DNA from 3 places in the Afipia sp. MLSD5-FHT05B12 genome. Region 1 is predicted to be linked to each of the others. Evidence: predicted binding sites of a transcription regulator. Region 1 holds the regulator's gene; each other region holds the start of a gene.
What was found. Region 1 encodes LexA, which represses DNA repair genes until DNA is damaged. Its sites were predicted from a motif close to TGTTCNNNNTGTGTTCNG; they were not measured.
Positions count from the first base shown of each region.

Region 1 (10,661 bases):
CACATAGGGCCAATGTCCTGAATCCGAAGTTCGCCTCATTTCGCGGCATCTTCCGTAGCGAACGTCGGATTCAAAAGGACATTGGAATTTATGATTCCAGGGTGGCTTCTGTTCGCAAGTCCGCAAAGGACGTGCTGCGAAATGATGCGGACTTGCGAACCGCCACACTGGCTTGAAAGGGTACCAATGACTGACGAATCGCCTTCGGCCGCGGGCCGCGACTTCATCCGCGATATTGTTGCCGAGGACCTGGCTTCGGGGCGGGAGAAAGGCGTGGTGACCCGCTTTCCGCCAGAGCCCAACGGGTACCTGCATCTTGGCCATGCCAAATCGATCTGCCTGAACTTCGGCATCGCCGAGGAGTTCGGCGGGCGCTGCCATCTGCGGTTCGACGACACCAATCCGACCAAGGAAGAACAGGAATATATCAACGCGATTGAACGCGATGTGCGCTGGCTCGGCTTCGACTGGGGCGAGCATCTTCATTTTGCATCGGACTATTTCGAGCAGCTCTATGCCTGGGCGCAGCATCTGATCCGCGCCGGCAAGGCCTATGTCGACGACCAGACGCAGGAGGAGATCCGGCTGACTCGCGGAACCCTGACCGAGCCCGGACAGAACAGCCCGTTCCGCGACCGCCCGGTGGAGGAAAATCTCGACCTGTTCACCCGCATGCGCGCGGGTGAATTCCCGAACGGCGCGCGCGTGCTGCGTGCGAAAATCGATATGACATCGGGCAACATCAATCTGCGCGATCCGGTGCTGTATCGCATTCTGCACGCGCATCATCCGCGCACGGGCGACGCGTGGAGCATCTATCCGAGCTACGATTTCGCGCACGGCCAGTCCGACGCGATCGAGCACATCACGCATTCGATCTGCACGCTGGAATTCGAGGATCACCGTCCGCTCTACGATTGGTGTCTTGAAAACCTGCCGGTGCCGTCGCGTCCGCATCAGTATGAGTTTGCCCGGCTCAACGTGACCTACACGCTGCTGTCCAAGCGCGTGCTCACCGAGCTTGTGCGCGGCGGTCACGTGTCCGGCTGGGACGACCCGCGCATGCCGACACTTGCGGGTTTGCAGCGGCGCGGCATTCCGGCGGAAGCACTGCGCGAATTCGTCAAACGCATAGGCGTTGCCAAATCCAACAGCACCGTCGATCTCGGCATGTTCGATTTCGTGGTGCGCGAGGTGCTGAACAAGACCGCGCCGCGGCGCATGGCCGTACTCAATCCGCTCAAGGTGGTGATCGAGAACTATCCCGAAGGGCAGAGTGAGGCGCTCGAAGCCGTCAACCATCCCGATGACCCGTCGCAGGGAACACGGCAGATTCCGTTCGGCCGCGAACTCTACATCGAACGCGACGATTTCATGGAGGAGCCGCCGAAGAAGTTCTTCCGCATGGCGCCGGGCCGCGAAGTGCGGCTGCGCTACGGCTATTTCATCACCTGCCGCGATGTCATCAAGAACGCGGCGGGGGAGGTCGTTGAACTGCGCTGCACCTACGATCCGGCAACCAAAGGCGGCAACGCGCCTGATGGACGCAAGGTGAAGGCGACGATCCACTGGGTGAGCGCGGCGGAAGCGGTGCCGGCGGAAGTGCGGCTTTACAATCTGCTGTTCACGACACCGCAGCCGGAGGCTGCGAACTTCGCCGCGCAGATCAATCCGCAGTCGCTCGAAACCGTCACCGGGATGCTGGAGCCCGCGCTGGCGAGCGACAACTTCGATGGCGCGATGCAGTTCGAGCGGCAGGGATACTTCTGCCGTGACAAGGACTCGGCGCCGGGCAAACTGGTCTTCAACCGCACCGTCGGATTGCGCGATACCTGGGCCAAGGTCTCGGCCGGGGGCTGATAGCAAGAGTCTTGCATATTCCGTATCCGTTCCGCTGTTCAGCCTGATCGCTTCCGCTAGCATCACCGAAGCGATGCCGGAGCGGCGCGATGGCGGGCGGGGGCGAGGACCGGGAGCGATCCCAAGAGAGATCCCAAGGCCGGGCGGGGCGTGCCATCGGCCGAGCTGTTGCTTGGCCGCCGCGCAGCGCCGTGCGCGCCGGGATCCCAGATATCACCGACGGTCTAGCGGCGTTTCTGACCGGGAAGCTCCGGAACTGGGTCGCCGCGGAAGCCGGACCGGGCCGGTTGCTGCCATGGGTGCCGGTCGCGTTCGGCGCGGGGATTGCGATCTATTTCGCGGCAGACCGCGAGCCTGTCGCATCGGTTACCGCTGCGACGGCATTTGCGCTCTGTGCCGCGGCATTCGTCGCGCGGCGCAGCCGCGTCTTTCCCTTGATGGTGATGCTGGCCGCGCTGGCGGCAGGATTCGCGGCAGCCACGCTGAAGACCGCGCGTGTCGCCCATGGCGTGCTGGCGCGCCCGATGTTCTCGGTGACGATGAAGGGTTTCGTCGAGACCCGTGACGAGCGCGAACGCACTGACCGCTTCGTACTGCGGGTCGAGGAGATGGAGTCTCCGCGTGGCGGGATCAAGCTCGAGCGTGTGCGGCTGTCGGTTAAAAAGGGGACCGCGCCTGCGGTCGGCAGCTTCGTCGAACTGAAGGCGCGGCTGTTGCCGCCGCTCTCGCCGCTGCGTCCGGGAAGCTACGACTTCGGACGCGACATGTACTTTCAGGGCATCGGGGCGTCAGGATTCGCGATGGGGGCGATCAAGACCGTCGAGGCTCCGCGCGGTGGCGGCACGTATCTGCGTTATGCCGCCACGATGCAGGGCATGCGCGATGCCATCGACGCGCGGATTCGCAGCGTAGTCAGCGGAGACAACCGCGCCATTGCGACGGCGCTGCTGACGGGGCGGCGCGACGCGATTTCCGCGCCGGTCAACGATGCGATGTTCATTTCCGGGCTTGGCCACGTGCTGTCGATCTCCGGCTATCACATGGCGGTGGTGGCAGGCGTGGTGTTTTTCGCGGTGCGCGCGCTGCTTGCGCTGTTTCCCGCGCTCACCGTGACGTTTCCGATCAAGAAATGGTCGGCGGTCGCGGCGCTGCTCGCCGCGGCGTTCTATCTGTTGCTGTCGGGCGCGGAGGTCGCCACGCAGCGCTCGTTCTTCATGACGGCAGTGGTGCTGATCGCGGTGATGGTCGACCGGCGCGCGATTACGTTTCGCACACTCGCGGTCGCGGCGATGATCGTGCTGCTGATCGCACCGGAAGCATTGGTCCACCCGAGTTTCCAGATGTCGTTCGCTGCGACGCTGGGTCTCGTGACGCTGATCCAGATAGGCATGCCGAACCTGTTCGCCTCGCCCGACAACTCGCGGGTGGCGCGCGCGGCGCTGTGGGGTGGGCGTGAGATCATCATGCTGGCGCTGGCGTCGCTGGTGGCCGGATTCGCGACCATGCCGTATGCGGCGTTTCATTTTCATCGCGTGACGCCTTATGGCGTGCTGGCCAATCTCGCGGCGATGCCGGTGGTCTCGGTGCTGGTGATGCCGGCTGGACTTCTCGGACTGCTCGCTATGCCGTTTGGCTTCGACGGCGTGTTCTGGCGGCTGATGGATGTCGGCATCGGCTGGATGGTTGCGGTGTCGCAGTGGGTCGCGGCGCTGCCCGGCGCCATCGGCCAGATCGCAGCCTTCGGCACCGGCCCATTGGCTTTGATGAGCGCGGGCATCATTGCGCTCGGTTTGTTGCGGACGCCATTGCGATGGGCGGGAGCAGGGCTCATTGCATTCGCAACGATCTGGGCGCTGACCACGCCGCAGCCGGATATCCTTGTGGCAGGAGACGGTCACACCGTCGCCGTGCGAGGGAAGGACGGCAAGCTGCGTCTGATGCGCACCGGAAAGGATGTGTTCCTGTCGCGCGAATGGCTCTCAGCCGACGCTGACATGCGCAAGGCAACCGACGCGTCGCTGACCGATGGCGTCTCGTGCGACGCATCCGGATGCGTGGTGCAGGCTGCGGATGGATCGACCGTTGCGCTGACCCTGAAACCGGAAGGATTCATGGACGACTGCGCGCGGGCTGCCGTCATCGTGACGCTGCGGCAGCCGCCGGCTGACTGCGCGGCCATGGTGCTGGATCAGGAGATGCTTGGCAGGCGAGGGACGCTTGCCTTACGCAAAACCACCGAGGGTCACGCGATCACAGCCAACCGTCCGCGCGGCGTGGATCGTCCGTGGTCGCCGGCGAATGTGGAGAATGAGCTTGAAGCACCCGCTGGCCGGCCAAACCGTCCGGCGCAGCCCGTTGATGCCACACCGGCGGAAAGCGATCTCCGGCCGGATGATTGATTTTGAGACGAACTCAGTATTTGCGAACAAGCCCGATCAGCTTGCCCTGAATCCGCACACGGTTGGGCGGCAGGATACGAACCTCGTAGGCCGCGTTGGCAGGCTCCAGCGCGATGGACGCGCCGCGTCGCCGGAAGCGCTTCAAGGTGGCTTCTTCCTCGTCGATCAGCGCGACCACGATGTCGCCGGTGTCGGCGGTCTCGTTGCGCTGGATCAGCACGGTGTCGCCGTCGAGAATGCCGGCTTCCACCATGGAGTCGCCACGCACCTCAAGGGCGTAATGTTCGCCGGACCCGAGCATGTCGGGCGGCACGTTGATGGTGTGGCTGCGGGTCTGCAACGCTTCGATCGGCGTACCTGCCGCGATCCGGCCCATGACCGGCACGGAGACCGGGAAGCTGGCATCTTCGTCGGGACCGCCGGAAGTGTTCGTGCGGACCTTTCCGAGGTTGCCTTCGATGACGCTCGGAGTGAAGCCGCGGCGGGCGCCGCCTGGATTGACGCCGAGTTCGGGAAGTTTGATGACCTCGATCGCGCGGGCGCGATTGGCGAGCCTGCGGATGAAGCCGCGCTCTTCAAGCGCGGTGATGAGCCGGTGGATGCCGGATTTCGACCGCAGGTCCAGCGCATCCTTCATTTCGTCGAAGGAGGGTGGAACACCAGCTTCCTTGAGCCGCTCGTTGATGAAGCGCAGAAGCTCGTACTGTTTGCGTGTCAGCATCTGAATAGGTCCCCGATCCCTAGAAGCTCGAGTTTGAGCCGAAGCCGCGCCTCTCTGGATCCCCACTGCGAAAGAATGGAAGGGGACACTCAGGAGTTGCGAGTCACTCGAAACAAATCATGAACGAACACTATCTGTTCCATATGTGTTCCGCAACCCCTTAATTTCACGTCAACGAACGGCGATTGGAAACGCGATTGTCAGTTTGGCAGCCGGAGGATCGTGCAGGGCGAGCCGGCAGGAGCGGCTGGGGCATGCGGCGGCCGGACGATCAGCGCGTTGGCCGCGGCGAGATTCGCAACCAGCGAACTGTCCTGGGCGCCCACCGAGGTGGCGACGGGCATGCCGTCGCCGCCGGGTGCGAGCCGCGCCCGCAGGTAGTCCTGCCGCTTGTCGTTGGCGGGCAGTTCGCGCCCAAGCAGGGCATGTTCGAGCGGATGGTCGACCATCGTTCGCCCCGAGAGGGAACGGATCAGCGGTACCAGAAACAGGAAGGCGCAGACGTAAGACGACACCGGATTTCCCGGCAGACCGAGTACACGCATCGCCCCCAGCCGCCCGTTCATCATCGGCTTGCCGGGACGGAGCGCAATCTTCCAGAAGGCCATGTCGAAGCCCTCGGCTTTCAGCGCGGCCTGAACCAGATCGTGGTCGCCGACCGACGCGCCGCCAGTGGTGATGAGGACATCCGCGCCGAGATCGCGGGCGCGCCGAATCCCGCCGGAGGTGTCTTCGAGCGTGTCGCGCGCGATGCCGAGTTCAGCCACATCGGCGCCTTCGCTGCGCGCCAGCGCCGCCAGTGCGAAGACGTTGCTGTGGACGATCTGTCCGGGGCCGGGCGTCGTGCCCGGAGGAACCAGTTCGTCGCCGGTGGCGAGGATTGCGATTTTCGGACGGCGATGCACCGGCAATCGTGGATGGTTCATGGCGGCCGCCAGCGCCAGCGCGCGGTCATTGAGCAGGGTGCCGCGCGGTAACAGCACGTCGCCTTCGCGGAAATCGATGCCGGCGGGGCGGATGTTTCTTCCCGTCGTGATGGTCTCGTTGACGATCACAATGTCGCCGTCGCGTGTGGTGTCTTCCTGAATGACGACGGCATCCACACCGCCGGGAATGACACCGCCGGTGAAGATGCGCGCGGCTTGTCCGGCGCCGATGGTTTGATTGAAGGGCCGGCCGGCGGCGACTTCGCCGATCACCTTCAGCCGTGCCCCCGGCGCGGCATCCGCTGCGCGGACCGCGTATCCATCCATCGCCGACAGCGCGACGGGCGGCTGGGTGCGGAGCGCCGCGACGTCGCGGGACAGCGTGCGATGAAAGGCGTCGTTGAGTTCGACCGTTTCCTCGGGAAGGGCGCCGGCGTCCTTGAGGACGGCGGCATAGGCCTCGGCGACGGGCATCAGCGCCATCGGACGCTCCTCAGTAATCGGCCAGATAATGACCGGACTTTCCGCCTTTTTTCTCGACCAGGCGAATGGCTTCGATCTGGATGCCGCGCTCCACGGCCTTCACCATGTCGTAGATGGTCAGGCACGCCACCGACACGGCGGTGAGCGCTTCCATCTCGACGCCGGTCGGTCCTTTGACCTTCACGGTTGCGCGCACGCGGCAGCCAGGCAGTTTGGTATCGGGCGTGATGTCGAGCGTGACTTTCGCGAGCGCCAGCGGATGACAGAGCGGAATGAGATCGGAGGTGCGTTTCGCCGCCATGATGCCGGCCACGCGCGCGGTGCCGAGCACATCGCCCTTGGCGGCATTGCCCTTGACGATCAGATCAAGCGTCTTGCGGGTCATGATGACGCGGCCTTCGGCCACCGCCACACGCTCGGTGTCCGGCTTGGCGGAAACGTCCACCATGCGCGCTTCGCCCCTGGCGTCGATATGGGTGAGTTGCTTTGTCCGCTTCGCCATTTCAGATGTCGTCCCCGCGAAAGCGGGGACCCATATCCCCTGAGTCATCGGTTGAATGTCTGGAGCGGCGATCAGCCATTGTCACAGGGCACGGTGGTTATGGGTCCCGGCCTGCGCCGGGACGACATCCAGGGATTTATCGCCGCGCGCGAGCAGCGCGCGGGTTGCGGCCGTCACATCGGCCTGCCGCATCAGGCTTTCGCCGACGAGGAATGTGGAGAAGCCGACCTTGGCGAGGCGCGCCAGATCGTCCGGTGTGAAGATGCCGCTTTCGCCGACGATGATGCGATCCTTCGGGATCAGCGGTGCGAGTTCTTCGCTGGTAGCCAGCGTCGTCTCGAAGGTGCGCAGATTGCGGTTGTTCACGCCGAGCAGCTTTGAGCGAAGCTTCAAGGCGCGGTCCAGTTCTTCGCGATTGTGAACCTCCAGCAGCACGTCCATGCCGTGCGCGAAGGCGGCATCTTCGATGTCTTTGGCCGCCGCGTCATCGAGCGCGGCCATGATGATGAGGATACAGTCAGCGCCATGCGCGCGCGCTTCAGCCACCTGGTAGGTGTCGTACATGAAGTCCTTGCGCAGCACCGGCAGCGAAACCGCGGTGCGCGCGGTGACCATGAATGCGAGCGAGCCCTGGAACGATGGTGTATCGGTCAGCACCGAGAGACACGCTGCGCCGCCTGCTTCATAAGCCTTTGCCAGCGCCGGAGGATCGAAGTCGGCGCGAATGAGCCCCTTCGATGGCGAGGCCTTCTTGATCTCCGCAATCAGCGCATACTCGCCGCGCGCGATCTTTGCACGGATGGCGTTGACGAAACCGCGCGGCGCGGGCGCAGCCTTGGCGCGTGCCTCGACCTCGGCGAATGGAAGCGCGCGCTTGGCCGCGGCGATTTCCTCGCGCTTGTAGGTTTCGATTTTATCGAGGATGTCCGACAAGGGGAGTTGCTCCTCAAGCATTGGAAACGGCGATAAGGCGCTTGAGCCTGTCCGCCGCTGCACCAGTGTCCAGCGCCTTGGTGCCGAGCGCAACGCCTTCCTTGAGATCCTTGGCCTTGCCGGCAACCACGAGTGCAGCCGCCGCGTTCAGCAGCGCGACGTTGCGGTAGGCGTTCTGCTTGCCTTCCAGCACGTCGCGGAGCGCCTTGGCGTTGGCCTGCGCATCGCCGCCCTTCAGGTCCGCGCTTGTGGCGCGCGGCAGTCCGCCGTCTTCGGGCGTGACTTCGAACGTGCGGATGTTGCCCTTCTCCAGCGCTGCGACGAAGGTCGGGCCGGTGAGGGTGATCTCATCGAGGCCGTCGGAGCCGTGTACGACCCATACCGATTCCGCGCCGAGATTCTTCAGCACCTGCGCCAGCGGCTCGACCCAATGCTTCGAGAACACGCCGACCATCTGCCGCTTGACGCCGGCTGGATTGGACAGCGGTCCGAGCAGGTTGAAGATCGTGCGGGTGGCGAGCTCAACGCGGGTGGGGCCGACGTTCTTCATCGCGGGATGATGCGTCGGCGCGAACATGAAACCGATACCGGCCTCGGCGATGCAGCGGCCCACCTGCTCAGGGCTGATGTTGATGTTGACGCCGAGCGCCGCCAGCGCGTCGGCAGCGCCCGATTTCGACGACAGCGCGCGGTTGCCGTGCTTCGCGACCGGGACGCCCGCGCCGGCGAGAATGAACGACGCGCAGGTCGAGACATTGACCGATCCCGATCCGTCACCGCCGGTGCCGACAATGTCGACCGCATCGGCGGGCGCTTTCACAGTCAGCATCTTGGCGCGCATCGCCGAAACCGCGCCGGTGATTTCGTCGACGGTTTCGCCGCGCACGCGCAGGCCCATCAGCAGGGCACCCATCTGCGAGGGTGTCGCTTCGCCGGACATCATGCGGTCGAACGCCGCCGCCGCCTCGTCACGCGACAGGGCCGCGCCGGTGGCGACCTTTCCGATAATGGCTTTCAGGTCGTCCATGTCACTGAGCCGAGGCCGCGCCGGTGGCCACGGCAAACGCATTCTGGTTGATCGTGACGCCGATATCGGTTTCGAGCTTTGCGATATAGGCGGTGAGCTGCTCTTCCATCTCCGCGCGGCGGAGGCTGTCGGTCAGTTTCTTCACATCCTCGGATGCAAGATCGACCGGCGGCACGACAATGTCGGTGACCTTGAACACGATCCACTCGCTGCCGCCGCCGCCTTCGGTCTGGCCGATGCCGTCCTTCGGCGTGCGGAAGGCAGCAGTCACCAGCCGCTCGGGAATAACCTTGGCGTCAGTGTCACGCTTGAACAGCTTCGCCGTCTCAACCTTGAGCCCCGCAGCGGACGCCTCTGCCTCGAGCGTTGCGCCCTTTTCCAGCTTTCCGACAATCTCGGTGGCCTTGGCGCGCAGGCGGGTCGAGATCTGTTCGTCGCGCCAGCGCGCTTCGACCTGATCCTTCACTTCGTCCAGCGTCCGGTCGCGCGACGGCGTCACGCCGAGGACGTCAAACCACAGTTCGCCGCCGTTGTACTGCACCGGCTCGTTCTCGACGCCGATATTGCTGGCAAACGCGGGCGCGACGATATCGACGCCTTGCGGCAAACCGGCCACCGGCTTGCCGTCCGGTCCGCGGCCCGAACGATCGATGGCTTCGATCGTGGTCGCCTTGAGCCCGAGCTTCTGGGCGGCCTCGGCGATATTCGATCCGCCGCCGCGCTCGTCCTCGATCTTGTTGTGCAGGTCCTGCATCTGGGCCCGCGCACGCTCCAGCGCGATCTCGCGCTTGATCGCCGGTGCGACGCTCTCATAGCTCGGATTGGTGCCGGGCTCGACTTTCGTGACTTTCAGCAGCGCCGTGATGAGGGCGCCCTTGACCGGCTGGCTTACGGTGTCCGGCGCGAGAGCAAATGCGGCGTCCGCGATGGCGGAATCACCGATCGATGCCTTCGCCACATTGCCGAGGTCGGTGTCGGCCGTGGTCAGCTTGCGCTCCTTGGCGATATCCTCGAATGAGGTTCCGGCTTTGATGCGCTCGCTTGCCGCCTTGGCTTCGTCGGCGTTCGGGAACGGAATCTGGAACACCTGACGCTTCTCAGGCGTCGCATACCGCTCGCGGCGCTGTTCGAAGACCTTCTTCGCGTCGTCGTCGGAGACAGTGATCCACTTGGCGAGTTCGTCCGGCGTCAAGGTGAGTACCGCGATCTTGCGGTACTCCGGCGCCCTGAACAGTTGCTTGCGTTCGTCGAAATACGTCGCCAGCGCTTCGGATGAGGGCGGAGCGATGGCACCCGCCTGAGCGGCGGCCAGTTTGACGTAGCTGGCGGAGCGCTGCTCGTTCTGGAAACGGACCAGCGCCTCGACCTGGGTCTTCGGCGGCTCCAGGCCCGCAACGATCGTGCCCGTGAGCTGGCGGCGCATCGCCACGCGGCGCTGCTCGGCAATGAACCGCTGCTCGGTGTAGCCGGCCTGGCGGATCGTCTGCACGAACCGCTCATGATCGAATTTGCCGTCGAGCCCCTTGAAGGTCGGATCGGTTGAGATGGCGCGCACGATATCGGCGTCCGACTGGCCGAGGCCCATGCGGCGCGCGGTCTCGTCCAGCGCGGCGTCGGAGATGACCTCCTGAAGCACCTGGCGGTCGAGGCCGAAGTTGCGCGCCTGCTCCATGGTCAGCGGCCGGCCGAACCGGCGTCCGATCTGCTGAACCTTGTCGGTGAACAGATTCCGGAACTGTTCGGTGGTGATCTCGGTGCTGCCTATCTTGGCGAGACTCGATTGCCCGAATCCCTTGAAGATGTCGGCGAT
Region 1 is NZ_JBXAFS010000006.1:181,720-192,380, forward strand. It holds gene AC1Q6J_RS11080 (glutamine--tRNA ligase/YqeY domain fusion protein) at 187-1,860, shown strand; gene AC1Q6J_RS11085 (ComEC/Rec2 family competence protein) at 1,950-4,259, shown strand; gene lexA (transcriptional repressor LexA) at 4,273-4,980, opposite strand; gene AC1Q6J_RS11095 (molybdopterin molybdotransferase MoeA) at 5,181-6,389, opposite strand; gene moaC (cyclic pyranopterin monophosphate synthase MoaC) at 6,400-6,891, opposite strand; gene trpC (indole-3-glycerol phosphate synthase TrpC) at 6,973-7,824, opposite strand; gene trpD (anthranilate phosphoribosyltransferase) at 7,838-8,851, opposite strand; gene AC1Q6J_RS11115 (peptidylprolyl isomerase) at 8,853-10,661, opposite strand, start outside.

Region 2 (10,661 bases), on a different contig from region 1:
GTCGATCCCGATGTGCTGGTCTGTCTCGGCAAACCGTCGTCGCAGGCGGTGCTGGACCTCAAGGACGGCATCATGAAGACGCGCGGCAAGTGGTTCGACTACGACACCGGCACGCGCAAGATCAAGGCGATGGCGACATTCCACCCCGCCTATCTGCTGCGGCAGCCGATCTACAAGCGGCTGACCTGGCAGGATCTGCGTGCCGTGCAGAAGGCGCTTCAAGGCTGAGGCCGCGGCAGATCGCAAGAATGACAAAGCCTCCATGCATCTGCGCGTGTAGCGCGCGCGCGCCGTTCAGGCCATAAGCCGCCGGTGCTGCGCACGGAGCAGCTATGCGGGACGCTTATCATGAATATGCACGTTGCAGACGGAGCGATCGACGACACAGTGGCGCGGGCGAATGTGCGGCGGCTCGCGGCCGCGCAGGCACTGACCGGCGCGAATGCCGCCGTGGTGTTTGCGACCGGCTCGATCGTCGGCGCGCAGCTCGCGCCCAGCATATCGTTCGCGACATTGCCGCTGTCGATTTACATGCTCGGCCTCGCAGCCGGCACGCTGCCCACCGGCATGATTTCGCAGGCCTACGGCCGGCGCGCAGCGTTCATCGCGGGCACCGGCTGCGGCGCGCTCTGCGGCGTTCTCGCCGCCGTCGCCATCCTGCAAGGCTCGTTCTCCCTGTTTTGTTTCGCGACATTCCTCGGCGGCGTCTATGGCGCGGTGTCGCAATCCTATCGCTTCGCCGCGACCGACAGCGCGAGCGTCGCCTATCGGCCGAAGGCCATCTCGTGGGTGATGGCGGGCGGCGTGTTCGCGGGCGTGCTCGGTCCGCAGCTTGTGCAGTGGACCATGGATCTGTGGCCGCCATATCTGTTTGCCGTGAGCTTCCTGGTTCAGGCGGTCGTTGCGCTGATCGCGATGGCGGTACTTGCCGGCGTCAATGCACCAAAGCCTGTCGCTGCCCAAATGACCGGAGGGCGGCCGCTCACTGAGATCATCAGGCAACCGCGGTTCATCGCCGCCGTGATTTGCGGGGCAGTCTCCTATACGGGAATGAACTTCCTGATGACGTCTGCCCCGCTGGCGATGAAATTCTGCGGATTGACGCTGAGCGATTCCAACTTCGGCATCCAGTGGCACATCGTCGCGATGTTCGGGCCGAGTTTCTTCACCGGACACCTGATCGCGCGCTTCGGCGCGGCGAAGGTCGCCGCCGTCGGCCTCGTGATGGAAGCCATCGCCGCCGTGATCGGGCTGTCGGGGATCACCGCCATGCATTTCTGGGCGGGACTGTTCGTGGTCGGCGTCGGCTGGAATTTCTCGTTCGTCGGCGCATCGGCGCTGATCGTGGAGACGCATCGCGCGCAGGAAGGCAAGAAGGTTCAGGCCTTCAACGACTTCATCGTGTTTGGCCTGGTGGCGATCGGCTCGTTCTCCTCGGGCCAGTTGCTCGCCAGCTACGGCTGGTCGATGGTCAACATCGTCGTGTTTCCGGCGGTGGCGATTGCGCTGGCAGGCCTTGCCATCGCCGCGCTGACGCAGCGGCGGGCCGCTGTGTGAGCTAGCCGACCGCGAACTTCACGACGAACACCAGCGCAAGCAGCATCACCGCCGGCTTGGCGTCCGAAAAACGTCCGGCCAGAATCTTCACCACCGCATAGGTGATGAAGCCAAGCCCGATGCCGGTCGCGATCGAATAGGTCAGCGGCATCGCAATCGCCGTGACCACGGCGGGCGCGTATTCCGTCACATCGTCCCAGGCCATGTCGGCAAGACCGCGCGTCATCACGCAGGCAACATAGAGTAACGCCGCAGCCGACGCATAGGCCGGCACCATGCCGGCCAGCGGCGCGAAGAACAGCGCCATCAGGAAGAACAGCGCGACGAATACCGCCGTCAGCCCGGTGCGCCCGCCCGCCGCGACCCCAGATGCGCTTTCTATATAGCTCGTGGTGGTTGAGGTGCCGATCAATGCGCCGAACATCGCGGCGAAGCTGTCGGCCATCAGCGCCTGCTTCATGCGCGGCAGGTTGCCGTCCTTGTCGAGAAGACCAGCCCGATGCGTGACGCCGATCAGCGTTCCGGCGTTATCGAACACATCGATGAAGAGAAAGCTGAACACCACGATCAGGAATGTCAGTTCGGTGGCGCGCGAGAAATCGAGCTGGAACAATGTCGGCGACAGCGACGGCGGCAGCGACACCACGCCGTTGAAGCTGGTCAGCCCCAGCGGCAGCCCGAGCAGCGAGACCGCGAGAATGCCGAGCAGCGTCCCGCTGGCGATATTACGCGCGTTCATCGCCACGATCAGCGCGAAACCCAGCAGGCACAGCACCGGCGCGGGATGGGCAATGCCGAGCGGTCCCGCGGTGACAAGCGTCGCCGGGCTGGCGACCACGATCTTGGCTTGCTCAAGCGCGATGATCGCGAGAAATAATCCGACGCCAGCGGAGATCGCAAACTTCAGGTTTCGCGGAATGGCGTCGATGACATATTCCCGCAGCCGGAAAAACGTCAGTGCGAAGAAGATCACGCCCGAACAGAACACCGCGGCCAGCGCCTGCTGCCACGTGTACTTGTAGCCAAGCACCACGGTGAAGGCGAAGAACGCGTTGAGCCCCATGCCGGGCGCCAGTGCGATCGGATAGTTCGCCAGAAACGCCATCGCCAGCGTCGAGACCGCCGCCGCCAGACAGGTCGCGACGAACACCGCGCCCTTGTCCATGCCCGCATTGGCAAGGATCGCGGGATTGACGAACACGATGTAGACCATGGTCAGGAATGTGGTGAACCCCGCGACGAATTCGGTGCGGACATTCGTGCCGTTTTGCGTGAGACCGAACCGGCGGTCGAGGAACGTCGTCGCAGTCTTTTCCGGCGGCTCGCTCATCTCACCTCACAGCTATCGGGGCCGCGGCCGCACAATGGCCCAGCCGATCCGCAGCAGCGGCTGGCGGCCCTTGACCGTGCGCTCGAACGCGCGCGGCACTTCCGGCACGAGACCGGGAAATCGTTTCATAATGTCATCGGGCGGCGTGCCCGCGGTATCGGCGGCGCGCCAGACCACCACGCCGCCGCTCTCGTTGAAGCGCTCCGGCGTCATCCACGGCGTCTGCTGCGGGGTCGCATCGAACATCCCATGCGGGCGCGCGGCGGCTGCGAAACCGATCAGCGTGGCGATGTGCGGATCGCCCGCGACCGCCGCAAGCGGGCGGCCTGTGCGCCGCTCAAAGCTCTCGCCGAAGAAACGTCCGATCTCGCCCGCCGGCAGCGAGGTCTTGACATCGGCGCTTCCGATCCATGGCTGGATAAAGGTGATGCCGAGGATCGTGGCGACGGGCGCCGCCATGATGACCAGCCAGACCGAGCGCAAGAGCTGTTGCCGCCGCAGCGCGATGAGATCGCCTGCGGCGACGACAATGGCGAGGCCGGACAGCAGCAGCGCAATGCCGTCGCCGCCAATGATCTGATCCATGCCCAACAGGGCCGCGATGAAACTGAGCGCAACGGGCGGGACCAGCGCGAACACATAAACATACAGCCGCGCGAAGGGATCGAGCGGCGGGCGGAAGATCAGCGGCGGATCGTCCGCTTTGCGATCGAGGTAACGCGAATTGACGATCAGCAGCAGCGCCATGCCCGAGAGCGCGAACAGCAGCCCGGCCAGAAGTCCGCCCCATCCGAGCAGCCGGTCCTGCAATTGCGCCGCCGCCGGCAACGATGGCAGCGTCATGGCGTCCGCGCGCAGCAGCCACACCAGATACGGCAGCACCACCACGAACACCACGACGGCCGCGTAAAGCGGATCGGTCGAGACCAATGCGCGCCTGCCCTTCTGCGTCGCCAGCACGAAGACCGCCAGCATGACCAGCAGCGGCAGTGCCGCCGACGTGGTCAGGATCAGGAGGCCGATCTCGACCGGCAGCATGAACCAGGCCCTGCGCCGCCCCTGCCCGATGATCTGCCAGGTATGAAGCAGCGTCAGCGCCCAGAGCGGCCGCGCCAGCATCAGCGGGCCGAACTCGGCGCCGGGAAAGGCGAAGGCGGTGATGGTCGCCGTCAGCAACACGGCAAGGACCGCCTGCTGCGCGCCGACGATGGCGCGGCCGAGTGCGAACAGCGCCCAGAACGTCACGATGAAGCAAAGCTGCGACAGCAGATAGACGCCGAAGATGTGATTGCCGGACAGACGGAATGCGACATCAGCGAGCCAGAACGCCGCCGGCGGGCCGAGATGGGTGCCGACCTGGTATTCGCGGCCAAAGGCCAGCACCGTCGCCACCTCGCCCGGCGGGCTTCCATACAGCAGCCACGGCAGGAACAGCCACAGCGCCGCCTGCGCCAGCACCACAAGCCAGAAGATCAGGCGCGGCCGGGCGCGGACCAGTTCAACGATCAGGGATGTGAAACGCATGAAACGCCTGCGAGGGACCCGCCACTTGATAAAGCGCACGAGGCGATCAGGCAACCGAACCGCTCAGACCGCCGCGATGGCCTCGTCGGACGATATGACCATCTCGATCTGGGCCGGCGCCGGGGTGTCGTCCTCCCCGAAGTGCTTGCGGCGCGACGCCGCGACAGGCGCGAAAAAGCGGCGGTGATGGACGGTCGGCCCGAGCCGGTCGAGCGCTTCGAGGTGGGCCGGAACACCATACCCCATGTGCTGCTCGAAGCCGTAGCCGGGGTGATCCTGCGCCAGCCGGCACATCAGACGGTCGCGCGAGACCTTGGCCACGATCGAAGCCGCCGCGATCGACATCACAATGCCGTCGCCGCCGATCACCGCGTCGCAGTCGCAGGATACAGCCAGCCTGTCGCGGCCATCGACAAAGACATGTTTCGGCGTATCAGGCAGCGCACGCACCGCCCGCGCCAGCGCCCACAGAGACGCACGCAGGATATTGTCGCGATCGATCCGCGACGGCGGCGCAATCGCGACCGAAACCAGCGCGGTCGCGCAGATCTCCTCGAACAGTTCCTCGCGGCGCTCCCGCGTCAGGCGCTTGGAATCGTCGATGCCTTTCGGGATTCGCTTCGGGTCGAGAATCACGGCGGCGGCCACCACCGGACCGGCCAGCGGTCCACGCCCGGCCTCGTCGCAACCGGCGACCGGCCAGACGCCGCGCTTGATCAGCACGCGCTCACGGCGAAAGCTCGGCTTCGTGACGGCGATCACGCCGCTTCGTCTGGCTTTTTTCGCAGCAACTGGAACCGCTGAGGGCTTCGCTCGACTCATGCGGCTATGCTTGCGTTCTTAAAGTTGAACGCGCAACCGCTAATCCCCACTATTATTCCGGAAGATGGACACGCCTGTCATCCCCGGCCTCAATTCCGGGGGCAATGACAACTTCCCAAGGATGGCCGTCGGGATCGGAGAAATATCCTGAATATCCGCCATAATCGGTGCGATGCGCGGGCTTTTGCAGGCGCGCGCCCTGAGCGACAGCGAACTTCAGCACATCATCGACTTCGTTCTCGCTGCGGCAGTTCCACGCCAGAGTGATTCCGCGAAAGCCCGCGGGCTGCGGCTGCGCCGGGAGACCAGCATCCAGCGCCAGCTTGTCCCATGAATACAGCGCCAGAACCGTCGCGCCGGTGTCGAAAAACGCGACCTCCTCACCAGTCGCGCGGAGCTTTCGCTCAAAGCCTAGAGATTCGTAAAACGCGATGCTCCGGCGCATGTCGCTGACGCCAAGCGTCACGACGGTGAATCGCGCAACCGGTTTGAGGAGACTCATTAGACAACGCCCCTTGCAGTCAGAACAGATCCAGTTGCTCGTTTGCCGGCTTGGGCCGCGCGAAGTGGGCTGTCGTCAGCTTGGAGCGCCGCTTGTTGAGGCCGAGCTTCTCGCAGGCGATCTCGAACCGCCGCCCGATCATCCAGGCCATCGGCCCGGTGCCCTTCATGCGAGTACCCCACTGCGAATCGTAGTCGCGGCCGTCGCGCATATCGCGGATCAGGGTGAAGACGTGGCGGTATCTGTCCGGATAATTCGCCATCAGCCACTCGCGGAACAGGTCGCGCACTTCGAGCGGCAGCCGCAGCAGCACGTAGCTCGCTTCCTTGACGCCGGCATGGGCGGCGGCATCCAGAATGCGCTCGATCTCGGAATCGTTCAGCGCAGGAATCACGGGCGCGACCATCACCGTTGTCGGAATGCCGGCCTCGGCCAGATGGCGCAGCGCCTCCAGCCGCTTCGGCGGCGTCGCCGCGCGCGGCTCCATGGTGCGCGCGAGTTTCGGGTCCAGCGTTGTCACCGAAATCGCGACCTTGGCAAGATTCCGCTTCGCCATTCGCGCCAGAATGTCGATGTCGCGGGTCACCAGCGCGGATTTCGTGACAATGCCGACCGGATGCCCGGTGCGCTCCAGCACCTCGAGAATGCCGCGCATGATTTTGTGTTCGCGCTCGATCGGCTGATACGGATCGGTGTTGGTGCCGATCGCGATCATGCGCGGCTCATATCCCGGCGCGGCCAGTTCCTTTTCGAGCAGGTCCGGCGCATCGGGCTTGGCGAACAGCCTGGATTCGAAATCGAGGCCCGGCGACAAACCGAGATAGGCGTGGGTCGGACGCGCGAAGCAATAGACGCAACCGTGCTCGCAGCCCCGGTACGGATTGATCGAGCGGTCGAAGCCGATATCCGGCGAGTCGTTGCGGGTGATGACCTTGCGGGCGGTATCGAGCGCGACGGTGGTCTTGAAGGGAGGCAGGTCTTCGAGGCTTTGCCAGCCGTCGTCGAAGGTGACGCGCGCCTCGGCCTCATAGCGCCCGCTGGCATTGGATTGCGCGCCGCGGCCCCTGCGCCGCTGGCGATCAATCGCCACTTCAATCTCGGCAAAGGGAGAAGGACCACCCGCCGGATCAGAGGGGGGCGTCACCGGCGGGTGCTTGAGGGCATGGGATGCATGGCTCATGGGAAGAACATAGCATCGCATGAGAACAAAACAAGAACTTGAATGACCCCGCCCCACAGATTTTCTTTGGGGGTATCCCACCTCGGCGGAGCATCTGCGAGAAGGCAGTTCCCGGATCGTGGCGTTAATGAATGCCGCAAAAAGCTGCACCGGACGGGCTGTTCTGAGTGTGACAAGATGATAACGATGCCCGCATCTGTCGTCTGGCGCTCACGTATTTCAGCAAGTCATGATCAGCGTTGTCATTCCAACCGAAGGCGTCGAGCAACCTGTTGTTGCCACCCTCGCGGCCCTCGTGCCGGGCGCCGCCGCCGGCATCATCCGGGACGTGGTGCTGGTTGATCGTTCGCAGACCGGCACGATCGAACGGGTGGCCGATGTCGCCGGGTGCAATTTCCTGAAGTTCGAAGGCTCGCGCGCCGCGGCGCTCGCGGCAGGCGCTGAGCAAAGCCGGTCTCCCTGGCTGCTGTTCCTGCTTCCGGGCGCGGTGCTGGATTCCGGCTGGATCGACGAAACCTCGCAGTTCATCCAGAACGTGTCCCTGAGCGGCCGCCAGCGGGCCGGCATCTTCCGCTATGCGCGCCCGCCCTATGAGGACGCCACGGTGCGCGACGGGATGAAATCGCTCGCGCGCTTCATCTCCGGCCCGTCCACCGATCAGGGCCTGCTGATTTCCCGCGACCATTATGAGCGGGTCGGTGGCTATGCCCCCGCCGCGCGCCGGGCCGAAGCCAAACTGATCGCCAAGCTCGGACGCGCCGGCCGCGCCGTGCTGCGGACCCGGATCTTCGTGGCGGCCTGAGAATAGTTGACCCTGTCAACAATAATACTTGACTGCGTCAACAAAACTCCCAAGATGCCCGTCTGACATCAGACGAGGCGTCGTTCGCCGATGGGCGCATCTTCCAAAGACGACAAGGATATTCGGATCGACGCGGTCCGGCGGTTCAACCGCTTCTACACCCGCAAGATCGGCGTGCTCGAGCAGCACCTGCTCGAAAGTCCGTTCACGCTGACCGAAGCCCGCGTGCTGTTCGAACTGGCGCACCGCGGCGGCGCTCTCGCCAAGGAGATCGGCGCCGAACTCGGCCTCGACCCCGGCTATCTCAGCCGCATCGTTCAGGCTTTTACAGAACAGGGGCTGATGACGCGCAAGCCGGTGCCCTCGGACCGCCGGCAATTTGAACTCGCGCTCACGGCCAAGGGCAAACAGGCCTTCAGCCGCCTCGAGCGCGCCTCGCAGCAGGAAGTCGGCAAGATGATCGAACAGTTGCCCGGCGACGGCGGGCAGCGTCTTGTGGCCGCGATGACGACGATCGAGCGGCTGCTGGATGATGCCGCCGGGCGTCCGGAAGTGACGCTTCGCACTCACCGGCCCGGCGACATGGGATGGGTCGTGCAGCAGCACGGCATGCTTTATGCCCGCGAATACGGCTGGGACATCTCGTTCGAGGGGCTGTGCGCCGAGATCGCCGCGCAGTTCCTGAAGGACTTCGATCCGGCACGCGAGCGCTGCTGGATCGCGGAGATCGACGGCCGGCGGGTCGGCTCGGTGTTTCTGGTGAAGCACTCCGACGACACTGCGAAAATTCGTCTGCTGCTGATCGACCCGGCGGGCCGCGGTCTCGGAATCGGCAAACGGCTGGTCGATGAGTGCATCACCTTCGCGCGGAGCCGCGGCTACCGCAAGATCACGCTGTGGACCCAGAGCATGCTGCTCGCCGCGCGCGGGATCTACCAGAACGCGGGCTTCAAGCATGTCGCGACCGAACCGCACCACAGTTTCGGGCACGACCTGATCGGCGAGACGTGGGAGCGTGACCTGTGATGTCCTCGCGTCGCGAACCAGCGCGGCGCGCCACGCCGGACCTCATCGCGTTTCACAGGATCAACGCGAAGCGGCTTCGCCATGAAGCACGCCGCGATGTGGCGCGCGCGGTCTTGGCGTGGCTGGCAAAAATTCTCGGCCGGCGCTGACGCGCGGACTATTTAGCTTTGCCGCGCTTCAGGTGTTCGTCCAGCCGCGGCATGATCTCCACGAAGTTGCAAGGCCGGGTGCGGTAATCGAGCTGATGCGCGAGAATGCCGTCCCAGCCATCCCTGCATGCGCCCGGCGAGCCCGGCAGGCAGAAGATGAATGTTGTACCCGCGACTCCCGCAGTGGCGCGGCTTTGAATCGTCGACGTGCCGATCTTGGCGTAGCTCATCATGTGGAACGCGATCGAGAAACCATCCATCCGTTTCTCGAACAGCGGCTCGACCGCTTCCGGCGTCACGTCGCGGCCGGTGAAGCCGGTGCCGCCCGTGGTGATGACCACATCGACGCCGGGATCGGCGATCCACGCTTTCAGCTTCGCGCGGATCTCCTCGACGTCATCGATCACGATATCGCGCGCGGCGAGACGATGACCCGCCGCGATCAGCCGATCCGCCAGCGTGGTGCCGGACTTGTCGTCGGCGAGCGAGCGCGTATCGGACACCGTCAGCACCGCGACATTGAGCGGGATGAACGCTTTTGATTCATCAATAGAAGACATTGCGTGCGTTTTCCTTGCCGTCACCCTGAGGTGCCGTAGCGCAGCGAAGGCCTCGAAGGGCGACGGCATTTTTCATTGTCATCCTTCGAGGCTCGCAACAAGGGTTGCTCGCACCTCAGGATGACGCACCGAGTAACTCACCGGCCGCGGCTAAAGCTGCACGCCGGACGCGAACGTATTGCAGGCCTGCACACTGCCCTGCTGATAGCCGGTCATGAACCAGCGCTTGCGCTGCGCAGCCGAGCCGTGAGTGAACGAGTCAGGCACGACGCGGCCCGTCGATTGCCGCTGCAACGTATCGTCGCCGATGGCGGACGCCGTCTGCAACGCCGCATCGATGTCGCCCGCTTCAAGGAAGCCCGGCCGTTTCTTTTCTTCGCGGTTGACCCAGACACCGGACAGGCAATCCGCCTGCAACTCCACCCGCACCTGAATGTTGTTCGCCTCGGCCTTGCTGCTCGCCTGCTCCTGCATCTGCCGCGCCTTCGACAGGATGCCGAGCAGATTCTGGATATGATGGCCGGCCTCATGCGCGATGATGTAGGCGGCGGTGAATTTGCACGCGCTGCCGGAACATCCACGGAACTTGGTTTCGACCTCGCGGAAGAATCCGGTGTCGAGGAAAATCTGTTTGTCGGGCGGACAATAGAATGGGCCCATGGCCGACTGCGCCATGCCACAGCGGCCGCCATTGGTGGCGTTGCGGAACAGGACGATGCGCGGACCGCGATAGGTCTGACCGCTGGCGGAGAAGATTTCGCTCCAGCGGTCGTCGATTTCGCCAAGCACGCCGGCGATCATGCTGCCCATTTCGTCCGTTGGCGCGCCGGCCTTTGGCGGGCTGCCGGTTCTGCGGTCGGTCTGATAGGTCGGTGCCTGCTGTCCGCCGGTGAGGATTTCCGCGCCTCCGATCAGGATGCGCGGATCGATGCCCACCGCCCAGCCGATCAGGCCGAGCACAATGACAGTGCCGATACCCAGACCGCCGCCTCCGCCCATCGGGAATCCGAAGCCGCCACCGCCGCCCCCGCCATAGCCGCTATCGTCGCGGCGATCGTCGATGTTATCGCTGCGGCGAAAATCATCGTAACGCATCGGAAATCTCCTCAACCGGCGGGCGCGTCATGGCGACACGCAACGGAGCCGCAAAGTATCTGTTAACGATTCATACCGCGCCCGGCAAAAATTGCCTAGTGTGGTGGTTCGCAA
Region 2 is NZ_JBXAFS010000002.1:412,142-422,802, reverse strand. It holds gene AC1Q6J_RS04260 (uracil-DNA glycosylase) at 1-228, shown strand, start outside; gene AC1Q6J_RS04255 (MFS transporter) at 346-1,557, shown strand; gene AC1Q6J_RS04250 (NCS2 family permease) at 1,559-2,887, opposite strand; gene AC1Q6J_RS04245 (glycosyltransferase family 39 protein) at 2,900-4,411, opposite strand; gene rnhB (ribonuclease HII) at 4,475-5,233, opposite strand; gene AC1Q6J_RS04235 (VOC family protein) at 5,286-5,735, opposite strand; gene AC1Q6J_RS04230 (PA0069 family radical SAM protein) at 5,755-6,915, opposite strand; gene AC1Q6J_RS04225 (glycosyltransferase family protein) at 7,145-7,717, shown strand; gene AC1Q6J_RS04220 (bifunctional helix-turn-helix transcriptional regulator/GNAT family N-acetyltransferase) at 7,808-8,743, shown strand; gene AC1Q6J_RS04215 (hypothetical protein) at 8,743-8,892, shown strand; gene moaB (molybdenum cofactor biosynthesis protein B) at 8,901-9,452, opposite strand; gene ypfJ (KPN_02809 family neutral zinc metallopeptidase) at 9,603-10,547, opposite strand.
Region 2: the regulator LexA is predicted to act here: its motif matches at 6,937-6,954, upstream of AC1Q6J_RS04230 (PA0069 family radical SAM protein).

Region 3 (10,661 bases), on a different contig from region 1:
ATCGTCATCAAGTACGGCGGCCATGCCATGGGCGAGGAAAACCTTGCCCGGCAGTTCGCCCGCGACATCGTCCTGCTCGAGCAGACCGCGATCAACCCGGTGGTCGTGCATGGCGGCGGCCCGCAGATCGCGAGCATGCTGACCCGGCTTGGCATCAAGTCCGAATTCGCCTCCGGCCTGCGCATCACCGACGCAGCGACCATCGAGATCGTCGAAATGGTGCTGGCGGGCTCGATCAACAAATCGATCGTCAGCCACATCAACGAAGCCGGCGGCAAGGCCGTCGGCCTGTGTGGCAAGGACGGCAACATGGTGACCGCCACCAAGGCGACCCGCTCCATGGTCGATCCCGGTTCCAACATCGAGAAGGTGGTCGATCTCGGCTTTGTCGGCGAACCGGACAAGGTCGATCTCACGCTGCTCAACCAGCTGATCGGCTATGAACTGATTCCGGTGCTGGCCCCGCTGGCCTCATCCGCCACCGGCCAGACCTTCAACGTCAACGCCGACACCTTCGCGGGAGCCGTGGCCGGTGCGCTGAAGGCCAAACGCCTGCTGCTGCTGACCGACGTGCCCGGCGTACTCGACAAGTCAAAGAAGCTCATTCCCGAACTGTCGATCAAGGATGCGCGCAAGCTGATCGCCGACGGCACCATTTCCGGCGGCATGATTCCGAAGGTCGAGACCTGCATCTATTCGCTGGAAGCCGGCGTCGAGGGCGTGGTCATCATCGATGGCAAGACACCGCACGCGGTGCTGCTCGAACTGTTCACCAATCAGGGCACGGGAACGCTGATCCATAAGTGAATATTCGATGTCGTCCCCGCGAAGGCGGGGACCCATCCTCCTTCCATCGAGCCACCAGGGAACCTGCAGCATCGATGAACATGATGCGAAGTATATGGCGCACGATGGGTCCCCGCTTTCGCGGGGACGACATCCGAACAACATGCGTCGTCACGACTTTGTCTCTGCTTCTTTGCTCCGCCATCCCCGCCCGCGCCGATCTCAAAATCTGCAACCGCATGAGTTATGTCGTCGAAGCCGCCATCGGCATCGAGGACAAGACCGCGACCGCGACGCGCGGCTGGTTCCGGATCGATCCGGCGACATGCCGCGTGGTGGCGCAGGGCAACATCACGGCGGAGCGCATTCTCCTGCATGCGCGGTCGCTGCCGGTTTACGGCGCATCCCCGGCGCCGCAGAATGGCACCGACAATCTCTGTGTCGCGCCGAAGGATTTCGTCATCGCCGGACGCCAGTGCCGCGGCGGCCAGACCGCGGCGGCCTTCACCGAGATCAAGCCAAGCACCGGGGAGGACGGCCACCAGATCGCGTATCTGGCCGAAGGCGCCGAGTATGACGACGAGCAGGCACGGTTGGCCGCGATCCAGCGGCTTTTGGTGATCGCTGGCTACGACGCGGCCCCCATCGACGGCGTCGACGGCCCGAAGACGCAAAACGCCCTCGCCGCGTTCCTGAAATCGCGCGGCCTCAATGCCGATACGGCCCAGGCCCCCAACTTCTTCGAGACCATGATCGCGGCGGTCGAGCAGCCCTCCGCCACCGGCCTCACCTGGTGCAATGACACGCAGTACCGCGTGATGGCCTCCATCGCGACCGACGACGGCAAGACCGTCACCAGCCGCGGCTGGTATCGCATCGAGCCCGGCAAATGCCTGCATCCCGACGTGACGGGACAACCCCGCAGGATCTACAGTTTCGCTGAAGCGGTCGACGCCGATGGCCGCACCATCAAGATCAACAGCCGCCCGATGAACTGGGGCGGCACCACCATGCTCTGCACCCGCGAGACGCAGTTCGAATTCACCGAACAGGGTGATTGCGGCGGGCGTGGATTGAACGCCAGTGGCTATGAGCGCGTCGAGATCGGCGCGGGCGCCGGCAAGACACTCAGATTCGGAACGCCATGATCTTTCAACGTATCGAACCTGACACTGTTCCAGCCGCGATGAACTCCCTCTCCCGTGGGGAGAGGTAAAAGAAAGATGCAGATCGAGAGATGACAGGTCGACCCATAACAAAGCCGAAGCGCAACTTCGCCCATGTGGAGACATGGGTGTTCGACCTCGACAACACGCTGTACCCGCACCACGTCAACCTGTGGCAGCAGGTCGACGTGCGCATCCGCGATTTCGTTGCGCAGTATCTGAATGTGCCGAAAGACGAAGCCTTCAAAATCCAGAAGGACTATTACCGCCGCTACGGCACCACCATGCGCGGCATGATGACCGAGCACGGCCTGCGCGCCGACGACTTCCTCGCCTACGTCCATCAGATCGATCACTCACCGCTCGAACCCAATCCGACGATGGGCGCCGCGATCGAAAAACTCCCCGGCCGCAAGCTGATCCTGACCAACGGCTCACGCGCCCACGCGGGCGCGGTGCTGGAACGTCTGGGCATCGGCAGCCATTTCGAGGACGTGTTCGACATCGTCGCTGCCGAACTGGAGCCGAAACCCGCACGACAAACCTATCTGAAATTCCTCAAGCTGCACGGCGTCGACCCCGCCAGAACCGCGATGTTCGAGGATCTCGCCCGCAATCTGGTGACGCCGCACGATCTCGGCATGACCACCGTTCTTGTGGTGCCCGACGGCACCAAAAACGTGGTCCGCGAGGACTGGGAGCTGGAAGGCCGCGACGCCGCCCATGTCGATCACATCACCGACGATCTGACGGGTTTTTTGGCGGCACTCGACGCCAAACGCTGACATTTCGACGTGTCGTCCCCGCGAAGGCGGGGACCCATGACCCCTGAGCCTAAATCTGAATCCAGGGAGTATGAGTCCCGGCTCGCGCTTCGCTTGGCCGGGACGACGTATGAGAAATTTCCCGACATCTCCCTTCGCGGAGAGGGTGGGAAGCGCGTCCTACGGCTTGACCTCCCCCCGATATTCCCGGCAAAAGAATGCAAATTGTCGGCATATAATTGCCGACAGTCCCCCAATTCCGCCTCTCCCCAAGGAATTCCGATGTCTCTCTCCGCGCTTGAAACCACGCTGAATGCCGCCTTCGAGGCCCGCGACACCGTCAACGCCAATACCAAGGGCGAGGTGCGCGACGCCGTGGAGCTCGCGCTCAACCTGCTCGACAAGGGCGAGGCGCGCGTGGCGGAGCGGCAGGCTGACGGAAAATGGCATGTCAATCAGTGGCTGAAGAAGGCGGTGCTGCTGTCCTTCCGCCTCAACGACATGGCGCCGATCACCGGCGGCCCCGGCGGCGCGCAGTGGTGGGACAAGGTGCCCTCGAAGTTCGAAGACTGGGGCGAGAACCGTTTCCGCGACGCCGGCTTCCGCGCCGTTCCGGGCGCAATCGTTCGCCGCTCGGCCTACATCGCCAGGAACGTCGTGCTGATGCCGTCGTTCGTCAATCTCGGCGCCTATGTCGATGAAGCGACCATGGTCGACACATGGTCCACCGTCGGCTCCTGCGCCCAGATCGGCAAGCGCGTTCACATCTCCGGCGGTGTCGGCATCGGCGGCGTGCTTGAGCCGTTGCAGGCCGGTCCGGTCATCATCGAGGATGATTGCTTCATCGGCGCGCGTTCCGAAGTTGCAGAAGGCGTTGTTGTGCGCAAGGGCGCGGTGCTGGCGATGGGCGTGTTCCTCGGCGCATCGACCAAGATCGTGGACCGCGAAACCGGCGAGACCTTCATCGGCGAAGTGCCGGAATATGCGGTGCTCGTTCCGGGCACGCTGCCGGGCAAGCCGCTGAAAAATGGCCAGCCCGGCCCGAACACAGCATGCGCCGTCATCGTCAAGCGCGTCGACGAACGCACCCGCGCCAAGACCAGCATCAACGAACTGCTGCGAGATTGATCGCGCGTGACCGACGCCCTCTCCATCGCCCGTGATCTGCTGCGCTGCCCCTCGGTGACGCCGGCGGATGCGGGCGCGCTCGGCGTGCTGGAGAAGCTGCTGGGCGATGCCGGGTTCGAGGTGCATCGCGTCACCTTCTCCGAGCCCGGCACTGCCGACATCGACAATCTCTACGCGCGCATCGGCACAGGTTCGCCGCACATCACCTTCGCTGGCCATACCGACGTTGTACCGGCCGGTGACGAGGCAGCGTGGACCCACGGTGCTTTCGCCGGCGACATCAAGGACGGCATGCTTTATGGCCGCGGCGCCGTCGACATGAAGGGCGGCATCGCCTGCTCGGTCGCCGCCGTGCTCGAGTATCTTGAGGCCAATGGCGGCAAGCCGCAAAAATCCGGCGGAGGTTCGATTTCGTTCCTGATCACCGGCGACGAGGAAGATATCGCCGTCAACGGCACCGTGAAGCTGTTGAAGTGGGCGGCGGAGCGCGGCGAAAAATTCGACCACTGCGTGCTCGGCGAACCCAGCAACGTCAACGAGATGGGCGACACCATCAAGACCGGACGGCGCGGCTCGCAATCCGGCACGCTGATTGTCGATGGCGTGCAGGGTCATGTCGCCTATCCGCATCGCGCATCCAATCCCGTGCCGGACATCGCGGCGCTGATCGCGGCACTGAGCGGCGATCCGCTCGACCGGGGCACCGAGCATTTCCAGCCGTCGAACCTTGAATTCACCTCGGTCGACGTCGGCAATCCGGCCTGGAACGTGATCCCCGGACAGGCGCGGGCGCGCTTCAACATCCGCTACAATGATTGCCACACCCGCGAGTCCCTGCGCGCGCTGATCGAGGAGCGCATGACGAAGGCGAGCGGCAACCGCATCAAGGCGCATGTCGCATGGGAGCCGTCGAACGCCGACGTTTTCCGGACCAAGCCGGGACCGTTCACCGATCTTGTCGTCGCCGCCATCGAAGACATCACCGGCCGCAAGCCCGAGTTGAACACCGGCGGCGGCACCTCGGACGCACGCTTCATCACGCATTATTGCCCGGTGCTGGAATTCGGCCTCGTCGGCCAGACCATGCACCAGATCGACGAACGCACGCCGGTGTCCGATCTCGAAAAACTCACGAAAATCTATCGCGGCGTGCTGGATCGCTATTTCGCATGAACGACCCGAACATGAGCGGCCATATTGTCATTCTCACCGCCATCGACACCGAACTGAACAAGGCGCGCGCGCCGGAAGGCGTCGAGGTAATCTACACCGGCGTCGGCAAGGTGAATGCCGCGAGCATCGCAACACTGGCGGTGATGGCGCTGCAACCCCGGCTCATCGTCAACTACGGCACCGCCGGCAAGATCGCGCATATCCACAACGGTCTGGTGGAGGTCGCGCACACGGTTCAGCGCGACATGGCGGCGATGCCGCTGGCGCCGCGCGGGCGCACGCCGTTCGCGCCGGAGATGGACCGGCTGTCGTCGGGCTACGGCAACGTGGTCTGCGGCACCGGCGACAGCTTCGTCACCTCCGCCGATCCCTGGCTGGTCGAGAACAACATCGACGTCGTCGACATGGAGCTGTTCGCAATTGCCCATGTCTGCGAGCGCCATGGCGTGCCGTGGCGGGCGTTCAAGTTCATCACCGACGCCGCCGATGAAAACGCCGCCGATCACTGGAACGAGAACGTCGCGGGTGGCGAGGATTTGTTCTGGGATGTGATGAAGACGGTGAAGGTTTAGATTGTCGTCCCCGCGAAGGCGGGGACCCATACTCCCTGAATCGTATGGTAGCTCGCGGAGCAATTGTCTCGTTTAAAAACGCAGATTGGTGGTTATGGGTCCCCGCCTTCGCGGGGACGACAGACGTTATTACTGCGTAACGAAAAGCTAGTATTCCACCCTTACCAGATAGAGCCCGTCCGGCGGCGCGACGGGACCGCACGCCGTGCGGTCCCGCGCTTCGAGCGCACGCCGCATGTCGTCGGCCGTCCAGCGGCCGTGGCCGACCCATACCAGCGAGCCGACCATCGAACGCACCTGGCTGTGCAGGAACGAACGCGCCGAGGTGACGATGTTCACATCAACGCCGTCGCGTATCACGTCGAGCGCATCCAGCGTCTTCTCCGGCGACTTCGCCTGACATTCGGTGTCGCGGAACGTCGTGAAGTCGTGCTTGCCGACCAGCACCTGTGCGGCGTCCTGCATCGCCTCGACATTCAGCGGACGTGCCACCCGCCACGCGTGCCCGGCTTTCAGCGCAAGATTGGCCCGGTGATTGACGATGCGGTAGATATAATGACGCTTGATCGCCGAGAACCGCGCATCGAACGTCTCCGGCACGATCTCCGCCGACAACACGCCGATGGGATTCGGCCGCAGATGCGCGTTGAGCGCGTCGCGCACGCGGTCAGCTTTGTAATCTTTCGCCAGATCGATATGCGCGACCTGCCCCAGCGCATGGACGCCCGCGTCGGTGCGGCCCGCACCATTGACCCGCACGTCATCGCCGGTCATCGCCTTCACGGCGTTTTCCAGCGCGCCCTGCACCGTGGGGCCGTTGTCCTGATACTGCCAGCCGCAGTAGGGCGTGCCGTCATACTCGATGATGAGCTTGTAGCGGGGCATGTCCGTCAGCCCAGATCGTTGAAGGCGGGAGCGTACTCGACGGCCCCCGCGTCCGGTGTAGATGACGCAAGCCGCAGCGCCTGAAAATGCGGCCCCGCGTATTGGCAACCAAACGCCGTCGCTGCTGACAGCGAAAAGCCGAAACGGCCGTAGTAATCCGGATCTCCCAGCACGAAGACGATGGTCTCGCCCGCCTCGCGAAGACGCACATGTCCCGCTTCGACCAGCGCGCGGCCCGCTCCCTTGCGTTGACGATCCGGCAACACCGCCAGCGGCGCGAGGCTGATGCCTGGAATGCGATGTGTGTCCTGCACGACCCACAGCCGCGAAAATCCGACATGACCGACAAGTTGTCCGTCCTGCTCCGCCACCAGCGATAGCACCAGATCACCGTCTCGGCGCAGGCCGTCAACCAGCTCAGCCTCCTGACAGGCTTCTTTGCGGCTTCCGAACGCACGGCGAATGACGTTGTCGATCGCCGCGATGTCACCGGCTGTTTCGGGGCGGACAATCATTGCGCCCGCGCCGGCGGCTTGAGCGGCGTGCCATTCAGAAACGCGTCGGCTTTCATCGGCGGCTTGCCGGCGCGCTGCAATTCCAGAATGCGGATCGCGCCTTCACCGCAGGCAATCGTCAATTTGTCGTCCAACACGTCGCCCGGCGCACCGGAGCCTTTCGCCAGTTCACAGCGCAGCACCTTGATGCGCACCGGCTCGCCATCGATGGCGATTTCGAACCACGCGCCGGGAAACGGCGACAGGCCGTGGATATGACGCAGCACCTCGCGGGCGGACCTGGTCCAGTCAATCCGCGCCTCGGCCTTGTCGATCTTGGCCGCGTAGGTGACGCCCTGCTCGCTCTGCCTGGTGAGTTGCAGGCCGCCGCGCGACAGCCCGCCCATCGCGCGCACCATCAGGTCCGCGCCCAGCGGCGCCAGAGCATCGTGCAGGTCCTGTGCTGTCATTGTATCCGTTATCGGCAGGCGCTCCGCCATCGCAATATCGCCGGTGTCGAGCCCGGCATCCATCTTCATGACCATGACGCCGCTTTCGGCATCACCCGTCATAATGGCGCGCTGGATCGGCGCGGCCCCGCGCCAGCGCGGCAATAACGACCCATGCAGGTTGAAACAGCCGAGCGGAGCGGCGTCGAGAATGTTCTGCGGCAGGATCATGCCGTAAGCCACGACCACCGCAGCGTCGGCATTGTGCGAACGAAACTCTGCTTCAGCTTCCGGCGTCCTGAGAGTCTTCGGCGTCAGCACCGGAATGCCGAGCTGGCGCGCGGCCTGCTCCACCGGCGTCGCCTGCAACTTCATGCCGCGGCCCGCCGGCTTCGGCGCGCGGGTATAGACCGCCGCGATCTCGTGACCATGGTCCGCGAGCGCCAGCAGCGTCGGCACCGCGAAATCCGGCGTGCCCATGAAAATCAGACGAAGCGGCATGAGCAGTCCTCATAGAGAACGAATTCGAGTTCGTCATGCCCGCGCTTGTCGCGGGCATCCACGCCGTTCTTATACAATCGTCGCCAGGACGTGGATGGCCGGGACAAGCCCGGCCATGACGGTTAAAGGTCTGCGCCGCGCCTACTTCCCAGCGAGCTTGGCGGCCTTGGTAAACTTCTTCATCACGCGGTCGCGCTTGAGCTTGGAGAGATAATCGACGAACAGCACGCCGTTGAGATGGTCGATCTCATGCTGGATGCAGGTGGCATAGAGTCCCTCGGCATCCTCCTCGCGGATCTTGCCGTCGATATCCATGAAGCGCACGCGCACCCGCGCCGGCCGCTCGACCTCCTCATAGTATTCCGGGATCGAGAGACAGCCCTCCTCATAGACCGAGAGTTCATCGGACGACGCCAGAATCTCCGGATTGATGAAGACGCGCGGCTCCTTTTCCTCCTCCTTCTTGGAGAGGTCCATGGTGATCAGCCGCACCGGCACCGCGACCTGAATCGCGGCCAGGCCGATGCCCGGCGCGTCATACATGGTCTGGAACATGTCGTCGGCGAGCGCGCGGATCTCGGGCGTGATCTTCTCAATGGGCTTCGAGATCAGCCGCAGCTGCTTGTCGGGAAGAATGATGATGTCGCGATTGGCCATGAGCGCGATGTAATGGGAGCGCCCGCCGCGGTCAAACCCGTTGTGGGGTCAGGCGCTTGGCCGGAGACGAATGCCGTTAACCGGCGATTAACCATAAAAATCAGGGAGTTGTTAACCATAAAATGTTCCCTATTCGTTCGCCTCGCGCCCCGAATCGGGCTACAAAGGGCCCATGAACGAGATCCTTTTCATGGCCGGCGATCTGCCGGTTCGCACAAGCGCCGCCCTGATCGCATTCGGGGTGCTGGCGCTGCTGTTGCTGCTGGCCATCGCCATCGTCATTGCGCGCTCAGGCCGAAAGGGCGCCGAAGCCGCCATGGCGCAGGCGGTGCGCGCCGACGAGCTTGAAGAGCGGCTCGCCGAGGTGCTGCGCATGCAGAACGAATCCACCGGCCGGGTCCATGAAATGGGACAGGCGCTGGTGGGCCGTCAGGCGGAGATGGCCCGCGCCGTCAACGAGCGGCTGGATTCGGTGACACATCGCGTCGGCCAGTCCATGGAGCAGACGACGCGCAACACCATGGACAGCCTGCGCGTGCTGCACGAGCGCCTCGGCATCATCGACAACGCCCACAAGAATCTCACCGACCTCACCTCGCAGGTGACGACCCTGCGCGATGTGCTCGCCAACAAGCAGTCACGCGGCGCATTCGGTCAGGCGCGGATGGAAGCCATCGTGCAGGACGGCATGCCGAAAGACTCCTATGCCTTTCAGCACACGCTATCGAACCGGACTCGCCCCGACTGCGTGATTTTCCTGCCCGATCAGCGGCCATTGTGCGTCGACGCAAAATTTCCGCTGGAATCCGTCACCGCCTTGCGCGACGCGCGCAGCGATGAAGAGAAGAAATACGCCACCCAGCGGCTGCGGCAGGACGTGATGAAGCACGTCACCGATATCGCCGACAAATATCTCATTCCCGGCGAGACGCAGGACACCGCGCTGATGTTCGTGCCGTCGGAATCGGTCTACGCGGAAATTCACGACGGCTTCGACGACGTGATCCAGAAAGCCTACCGCGCGCGGGTGGTGCTGGTGTCGCCGTCGCTGCTGATGCTGGCGATCCAGGTGATGCAGCAGATCCTGAAAGACGCGCGGATGCGCGACGCTGCCGACCAGATCCGTACTGAAGTCATGCATATGGCGGACGATCTCGGACGTTTGCGCGAGCGCGTGCTCAAGCTTCAGAAAGATTTCGGCAATGTGAACGAAGACGTGCGCCAGATCCTGATCTCGGCGGAGAAGATCGAGAAGCGCGCCGGCCGCATCGAGGAACTTGATTTCAGCAAATCGAGCGAGCCGGCTGACTCGCCTCGCGCGCTTGCATCCAGTGGCAACGATCTGTTTCCGGCCCATCCGCTACGCAAATTGCAGGCGGGGGAGTAGTCGTCGCGATCCTCGTTGCGCTCGCCACATACTCGATGTCGTCCCCGCGCAGGCGGGGACCCATAACCACCAAATTCAGTCGTTGGGACGATCTCCGCAGCAAGCGTCCGCGATAACCCCAAATTTGGGGAGCATGGGTCCCCGCCTGCGCGGGGACGACGCGCGGAGAAATCATCCGAATCTGCTAACACCCCTGCATGACAGCACCCGAAATCGCCAAACTAACCCCCACTCCCCGCGCCTCGTGGCGCGAGGCATTCGCGGTCTATCTGCAAAAGCGCGTGCTGATTGTGCTGTTTCTCGGCTTCTCGTCGGGACTGCCGCTGGCGCTGTCGGGCTCGACGCTGCTGGTGTGGATGCGCGAATCCGGCGTCGATCTCGGCACCATCGGCCTGTTCGCGCTGGTCGGCACGCCCTACACGCTGAAATTCCTCTGGGCGCCGCTGGTGGATGCACTGCATGTGCCGCTGCTGACGCACCTGCTTGGACGGCGGCGCGGCTGGCTGGTGTTCGCGCAATTGCTTTTGATCGCGGCGATCCTGCTGCTGGCGCTGACCGATCCGGCGCGCTCGCCGTTTTATGTCGCACTCGGTGCGCTGTTGGTGGCGGCAGCGTCGTCCACACAGGACATCGTGGTCGATGCTTTCCGCGTCGAAAGCCTGCCGGAGAGCGAGCAGGCCGCGGGCATGGCCTCGTATG
Region 3 is NZ_JBXAFS010000010.1:108,436-119,096, reverse strand. It holds gene argB (acetylglutamate kinase) at 1-807, shown strand, start outside; gene AC1Q6J_RS14715 (DUF1036 domain-containing protein) at 912-1,934, shown strand; gene AC1Q6J_RS14710 (pyrimidine 5'-nucleotidase) at 2,024-2,737, shown strand; gene dapD (2,3,4,5-tetrahydropyridine-2,6-dicarboxylate N-succinyltransferase) at 2,999-3,844, shown strand; gene dapE (succinyl-diaminopimelate desuccinylase) at 3,851-5,017, shown strand; gene AC1Q6J_RS14695 (phosphorylase family protein) at 5,014-5,589, shown strand; gene truA (tRNA pseudouridine(38-40) synthase TruA) at 5,737-6,474, opposite strand; gene AC1Q6J_RS14685 (GNAT family N-acetyltransferase) at 6,480-6,989, opposite strand; gene fmt (methionyl-tRNA formyltransferase) at 6,986-7,918, opposite strand; gene def (peptide deformylase) at 8,060-8,575, opposite strand; gene AC1Q6J_RS14670 (DNA recombination protein RmuC) at 8,748-9,962, shown strand; gene AC1Q6J_RS14665 (AmpG family muropeptide MFS transporter) at 10,160-10,661, shown strand, end outside.
Region 3: the regulator LexA is predicted to act here: its motif matches at 8,699-8,716, upstream of AC1Q6J_RS14670 (DNA recombination protein RmuC).